DNA from 2 places in the Vibrio sp. 1F263 genome. Region 2 is predicted to be linked to the other one. Evidence: predicted binding sites of a transcription regulator. Region 2 holds the regulator's gene; the other holds the start of a gene.

Region 1 (3,644 bases), on a different contig from region 2:
AAGCAAAGCGCAAATACACAGATGCTTAAACTAAGTACAACAAATGCTGTTATACATAGTTTAAGTGCATGGAAAGGGTTAAAGGAAGGCTAAAAACGATAAAAAAAGGGTTAGCCTTCAATCACTTTCATTAACAATTGGCCATCATATAAAGCTTGTTTAACAAGCGCAGCACCTGGCATGGTGGCTTGTTTATAGAATCGAGATTCCACCAGCTCTAAATCTTGATGGTAAACCGATAAACTCTGCTCTTCGATACACTTTTGAATCGCAGGATACAACACGCTTTTAGCCTGATTGATAACACCACCTATCAAAATTTTCTCAGGATTGAACAGGTTGATCACAATCGCTATCGCGGCACCTAAGTAACGACCTAACTGCTCAATCACTTCAACAGCCAGTGGATCACCATCAGCAGCAGCAGCGCAGATCTGTTCAATTGTGACATCTTCAAACGCCGTTAGTGATGATGCCTCGCCATTAGCCAGTCTTTCTTTGACTTGCTCACGGAGAGCCTGTGAACTCGCAACCGTTTCTAAACAGCCATGATTACCACAATGACAAAGCTTGCCTTGTCTATCGATCTGAATATGACCCAGCTCACCGATGTTACCGTGGCGACCTTGCAATACTCGGCCGTCGAGAATGATCCCTGCGCCTACTCCGTGGTGAATCGAGATCAAAACGGAGTTATCGTTATCTTGAGAGTGACCAAACAGCTTCTCTGCTAATGCCCACGCTCGGGTATCATTGGCAATAAAGACAGGTAGACCTGTTTCTTTGTAGATCTCAGGACCCAACGCTAAGTTTTTAACGTTGTAGTGTGGCATCTGCAACACAATCCCCTGCTCAGAATTCACAAGCCCCGGTAGCGTAACCGCAATACTTGTTACCCTATCGAGTTGCTCGGCATAAGTTTGGAAAAACTCATCAATTTCATGCAGAAGACGCGCAAGTACATCGTCTTGGTCACGTTCATGAATATCAATCTTAGTATCGATAAGTACATCGCCGCCCAATTCATGGAGCGCGATCGTTAAGTATCCGCGACCAAGACGCATCGACAGAAACTGCCAACCTTCGTTATTGGTTTGCAGACCGACAGCAGGACGCCCACGAGTCGTGGCTTCTTGAACCGTCGTTTCGTGAATAAGGTGAGCTTCAATGAGTTCACGGGTAATTTTAGTAATACTCGCCGGGGCCAACTCACTTTGCTTGGACAGATCGATACGAGAAATAGGACCTTTAAGGTCAATTAGTTTATATACACGACCAGCATTGACCTGTTTGATATGATCAATATGGCCCGGTTGAGCCATGTACATTTTACGCTCCAGAAATCATCAACGCGGTAATTTTTTTACTTTGCGAAGTAATTGTGAAGTCACTTGGTATATCGCCGTGACCCGTATCACGTATATACATGAATCTTTGTGTATCTAGTCAAATAGTTCGAGAAAAATTAGTACCTACATCGATAAATTGAGACTTAATTTTCTTAATGAAACATCGTTATTGAGTCCTGAATACAATAATTGGATACAAATAAAGAAATATCCTTCTAGCTCCCAATAAATAATCAATTAATGCATATACTTAATTAAGGCGCGTTGACCTTTCGTGGTTAAACTTTGTTCGAGATAAAAGCGTTTTAATCGCGGCGAGGGAGAAGTAGCCTAGTCATTCTAAGCAAATCTCCCTCAACAAAGAGTAAAACGCTTTTAGCCGAACCCTTCGGGCAGCGTTTGCTGGTCATTTCTACTACGTTATCGGCTTCTCATGTAGGCTAACTACACATCAAAGCCTCTGCCTTGTATAAATACCCAGCAACTCGCTGCAAAAATCAGCTCGAAAGATCAACACGCCCTAGTCTTTTAATAGATTACTTGGCCTCACTCTAGGAGTATTCATGACAGCCGAATTAAGAAAAACGAAAATCGTCACAACGCTAGGCCCTTCTACTGATAAAGGTAACGTGCTTGAAGAGATCATCAAAGCCGGTGCCAATGTCGTCCGTATGAACTTCTCTCACGGCACTAGCGACGACCATATACAACGTGCAGAAAATGTCCGAGCAATAGCCAAAAAACTTGGCACTCAGATCGCTATTCTCGGTGACTTACAAGGTCCCAAGATTCGAGTGTCAACATTCAAAGATGGCAAAATCCAACTTGCCGTTGGTGACCAATTTACTCTCGACAGTAGCCTTGGTTTAGGCGAAGGCAACCAACAAGCGGTCGGTCTTGATTATAAAGAATTACCTAACGACGTTTCAGCTAACGACATCCTGTTGCTCGACGATGGTCGTGTGCAGCTAAAAGTAACCGAAGTGGAAGGTTGTCGCGTTCATACCGAAGTCATCATTGGCGGCCCTCTCTCGAATAATAAAGGCATAAACAAGAAAGGCGGCGGCCTTTCCGCAGAAGCGCTGACAGAAAAAGACAAACGCGACATCGTCACCGCCGCACAAATCAAAGTGGATTACCTCGCGGTGTCTTTCCCACGCAATGGCGAAGACATGCACTACGCTCGTCAGCTCGCACGAGAAGCAGGTTTAGAAGCTCACCTTGTAGCAAAAGTAGAGCGAGCAGAGACGGTAGCCACTGTTGAGAACATGGATGACATCATAATGGCCTCAGATGTGGTCATGGTGGCTCGTGGTGACCTCGGAGTCGAAATTGGCGACCCTGAATTGGTCGGAGTACAAAAACAGCTTATACGCCGTGCTAGAGCGCTTAACCGAACGGTGATCACCGCAACCCAAATGATGGAATCGATGATTTCAGCGCCAATGCCAACCCGTGCCGAAGTCATGGACGTTGCCAATGCGGTACTTGATGGAACAGATGCGGTCATGCTTTCAGGTGAAACAGCTGCAGGTGATTACCCGGTCGAAACCGTAAAATCGATGGCTGAAGTGTGTATTGGTGCTGAGAAAATGGCGGGGATTAACAACCAATCCAATTACCGAATTGATCGCACCTTTGTGACCGCCGAAGAAACCGTTTCAATGGCGACTATCTACTCGGCAAACCATATGGAAGGTATTAAAGGCGTAGTCACTCTCACAGAATCAGGCCGTACTGCACTGATGATGTCTCGCCTAAGTGCTGACATGCCTATCTACGCACTATCTCGTAACGAAGGAACACTTAATCGCTGCACCTTGTACCGAGGTGTAACACCTATCTACTTCGAGACAGAAGCCAAAGACAGTTTTGACATTGCCCTATCTACGCTCACCTGCCTAAAAGAGCAAGAGCATCTTAAGTTTGGCGATCTCGTTATCGTCACTCAAGGCGACATTATGGATGTGGCGGGATCAACCAACTGTATGAGAATCTTGCCTGTCACCTAATGTTTGCCCGTAAGGCGAAACGATTTGCCTAATCTCGAGACAAAAAAGGGTTATCGAACCAAGTTCAATAACCCTTTTTCATTTCAGAACACGACTCACTAACGATCGGCTTAAACAGCACGATCAGCTCACAGCATGCTAACTCATCAACTTCAAATATTACTCATCAACCTCAAGCATTACTTCTCAGCAGCAATGGTTGCCAACTGTGGCATGTGTGAACTGCGGGCATTTTTCGTAGAGGTATAAATTTCAACAAATCGGTAACCGGCTTCTAAACCCA
Region 2 (3,644 bases):
CACGGGCAGTGCTAATACCGGTCATATCCTTCACCGTCAGTTCGCAGGTCAACCGGGCAAGATGTTGGCGCTAGAGATGGGCGGCAACAACCCTATGGTGATCACTGACCAATTTGGTGATGCTGACGCGACGGTTTACACCATTATTCAATCGGCTTTCATCAGTGCGGGTCAACGTTGTACGTGTGCGCGTCGCTTGTATGTGCCTGTTGGAGAAAAGGGCGATCAACTGCTCGATAAGCTTGTTGCGGCTACCTTGAAGATTCGTGTTGATCAGCCATTCGCTGAGCCAGCACCCTTCATGGGCCCACAAATCTCTGAAGCGGCGGCTAAGTTCATTTTGGACGCGCAAGCTAATCTGCAATCGTTAGGTGGTGTAAGCCTAGTCGAAGCCAAAGCGGGCGAAGCGGCGTTTGTTTCTCCGGGTATTATCGATGCAACCAACATTGCTGAACTGCCAGATGAAGAGTACTTCGGCCCATTGCTGCAAGTGGTTCGCTACCAATCGCTAGAGCAAGCCGTTGAACTGGCTAATGACACGCGCTTTGGTTTGTCTGCAGGCCTAGTTTCAACCGACGATTCCGAATGGGAATACTTCGTTGACCATATCCGTGCGGGTATTGTTAACCGTAATCGCCAGCTAACAGGTGCAAGTGGTGATGCACCATTTGGTGGCCCGGGTGCTTCAGGCAACCTACGCCCAAGTGCTTACTATGCGGCTGACTACTGTGCTTACCCAATGGCGTCAATGGAAGGTGGTGAAACTCAACTGCCAACTACGTTTAGCCCAGGTATTGAGCTGTAGTTTTGGTTCTTAAGCTTTAACTTGATGAATCATAAGCTTATGAGCTCTAGGTTCATGAGTAACAGATTCATTGATTGATTGTGTAATAAGGAAGCGGTGTTATCGCTTCCTATTTTCACCCACGTCCGACACCTAGATTGGGCGCTAGATAATAATAGAACAAGTATGTCACAGGCTGATGGCTGCTGACTCTATGTCCAGCCTCTCCCTTTCTAATCCAAATTACTAGCTTGCTAGAACCTCTGACAAGGAGTCACCATGACGCCCGATCTACTCTTTAAATCACTATGGAATGATTACATTCACAGGCTTTGTCCATCGGCTGAGAAAGTACATCACTTGCTGAAAGAAGACGAAGCCCTGATTAATGATCATATTGCACTGCGTACTTTTAATGTTGCACCGCTGGGGATTGAAACACTGGCCAAGCCTTTCCTTGAGTTAGGTTACAAGGCATGTGGCGATTACTTGTTTGAGAGCAAGAAGCTAGTGGCTAAGCATTACGAGCATCCAGATCCAAAACAACCAAAAGTGTTCATTAGTGAGTTGAAGGTCGAAGAGTGTTCAAGCGACTTACAACAGATCGTTGCTAAGTTGGTTGGGCAAGTAGACGCAAGCAAGCTTCAGGGTCATGAATTCTTGTTTGGTGGTCGTCTTTGGGGTTTGAGCTTCGCAGATTTCCAAGTGCTAGCAAAAGAGAGTGAATACGCTTCTTGGCTCGCAGCTCATGGTTACGGTGCAAACCACTTTACGGTGAGTGTGAACCAGTTAAATAAGTTCGATGAAGTGCAGGCCGTGAATGACTATCTGAATGAGTCGGGATTCACTATCAATGCGTCAGGTGGTGAGGTGAAAGGCTCTCCAGAGGTCTTATTAGAGCAATCATCAACTATGGCAGACAAAGTCCCAGTTTCATTTGTTGAAGGCAATGAGATGATTCCTGGAGGCTTTTATGAGTTTGCTAAGCGTTATGTGATGGCCAATGGTGAGCTTTATACCGGATTTGTCGCGGCTTCAGCTGACAAGATCTTTGAAAGCACCAACGGTTAAAGAAAGATACGAGTACGGGCTTTGCCCTAGAGGTGCGGGTACGCTTCGCTTCGAGATACTTTAGAATAGTGAAGTCCGATTTCTAACTTTGCTTCCCGCATCTGTTCTTTAGACCTTTAGAAAACAAAAAAGCCACCAAATTCGCATTTGGTGGCTTTCAAATTTTTGGCTCAGTTAATCGAGATTAACGAGTGCCGTATACCACGATGGTCTTACCGTGTGCAGAAATTAGGTTCTGCTCTTCTAGCATCTTCAAGATACGACCTACGGTCTCACGAGAACAACCAACAATCTGGCCAATCTCTTGACGAGTGATCTTGATTTGCATGCCGTCAGGGTGAGTCATTGCATCTGGCTGTTTTGCTAGGTTTAGTAGCGTTTGAGCGATACGACCTGTTACGTCAAGGAACGCTAAGTCACCAACCTTTTGGCTAGTTACTTGTAGACGGTTTGCCATTTGCGCTGAAAGACGCATTAGAATATCTGGGTTCACTTGGATAAGTTGACGGAATTTCTTGAAAGAAATCTCAGCTACTTCACAAGGAGATTTTGCACGAACCCATGCAGTACGCTCTTGGTCTTCTTCGAACAAGCCAAGCTCACCGATGAAGTCGCCTTGGTTTAGGTAAGAAAGAATCATTTCCTTACCTTCTTCGTCTTTGATAAGAACTGCCACAGAACCTTTAACGATGTAGTACAAGGTTTCTGCCTTTTCACCAGCATGAATCAAAGTACTTTTTGAAGGGTACTTATGAATATGACAGTGTGAAAGGAACCACTCTAATGTTGGATCGGTTTGGGGTTTACCTAGAACCATAATATCTTACTTCCTCTGCAGGGTATGCTTGCCGCTTTCCATATTTTAGCTAAGCCTGAATTGACCTAGCTAGGATAAGAGCACTCGTTGAGTGCTGCAAGCTATCTTGTGTTTCGTTTAAGAATAGTATCCTTTTTCAGGTACTATTTCTTGATTTTAATCGTGACCAAGCTACGATTTTTTACGCAAAATTGTGCACATGATCACGGTATGAAAAGTAATCAACCAGAATGTTGTTTTGTTAGCCTATTTTCCCGGTTTCTATAAGTTGTTGCAGGATCGGCCTTACAATGAGCTCCATAGCAAAACTCATCTTGCCTCCTGGCACCACAAGCGTGTTATGACGTGACATAAATGAGCCATCAATCATAGCCAACAGGTAAGGGAAATCGACGTTTTTGATGCCGCGCAAACGTATAACCACGAAGCTTTCGTCTAAACTTGGGATCCCTTTTGCATTCAGTGGATTTGATGTATCTACGGTAGGGACACGCTGAAAGTTGATATGAGTACGCGAAAACTGCGGGGTAATGTAGTTAAGGTAATCATCCATTGAGCGAACAATAGAATCCATCACCGCTTCGCGAGAGTGACCACGATCGCGTGTGTCACGAACGAATTTCTGGATCCACTCCAAGTTTACGATAGGTACCATGCCGATAAGCAGATCGACGTGTTGAGAAACATTGATGTCACCATCGACTACGCCACCGTGAAGACCTTCGTAGAACATCACATCCGAGTTTTCAGGGATCTCTTGCCATGGCGTAAAGGTGCCGGGCATTTGATTGTAAGGCACGGCTTCATCGAAGGTATGCAGATAGCTACGGACTTTTCCCGTGCCTTCATTGCCGTATTGACGGAAGAAATCTTCTAATGCACCAAAATCGTTAGCTTGTGGACCAAAGTAGCTGATGTGCTTACCTTGCTCGCGCGCCTTACGGATCTCGACATCCATCTCTGGTCGAGTGA

The links. The regulator CRP, encoded in region 2, controls carbon source genes, mostly activating them, when cyclic AMP is high. The targets are predictions, from matches to a motif close to TGTGANNNNNNTCACA.
Region 1: ACED25_RS00590 (ROK family protein) is a predicted target of CRP. The motif match lies at 1,404-1,419, and genes of this name have one in related genera.

Annotation. Positions count from the first base shown of each region.
Region 1 is NZ_JBGONI010000001.1:142,163-145,806, forward strand. Features, by position in the region: gene ACED25_RS00590 (ROK family protein) at 111-1,328, opposite strand; gene pyk (pyruvate kinase) at 1,913-3,361, shown strand; gene ACED25_RS00600 (patatin family protein) at 3,541-3,644, opposite strand, start outside.
Region 2 is NZ_JBGONI010000011.1:16,837-20,480, reverse strand. Features, by position in the region: gene astD (succinylglutamate-semialdehyde dehydrogenase) at 1-805, shown strand, start outside; gene ACED25_RS09775 (DUF1338 domain-containing protein) at 1,064-1,855, shown strand; gene crp (cAMP-activated global transcriptional regulator CRP) at 2,040-2,672, opposite strand; gene ACED25_RS09765 (phosphoribulokinase) at 2,914-3,644, opposite strand, start outside.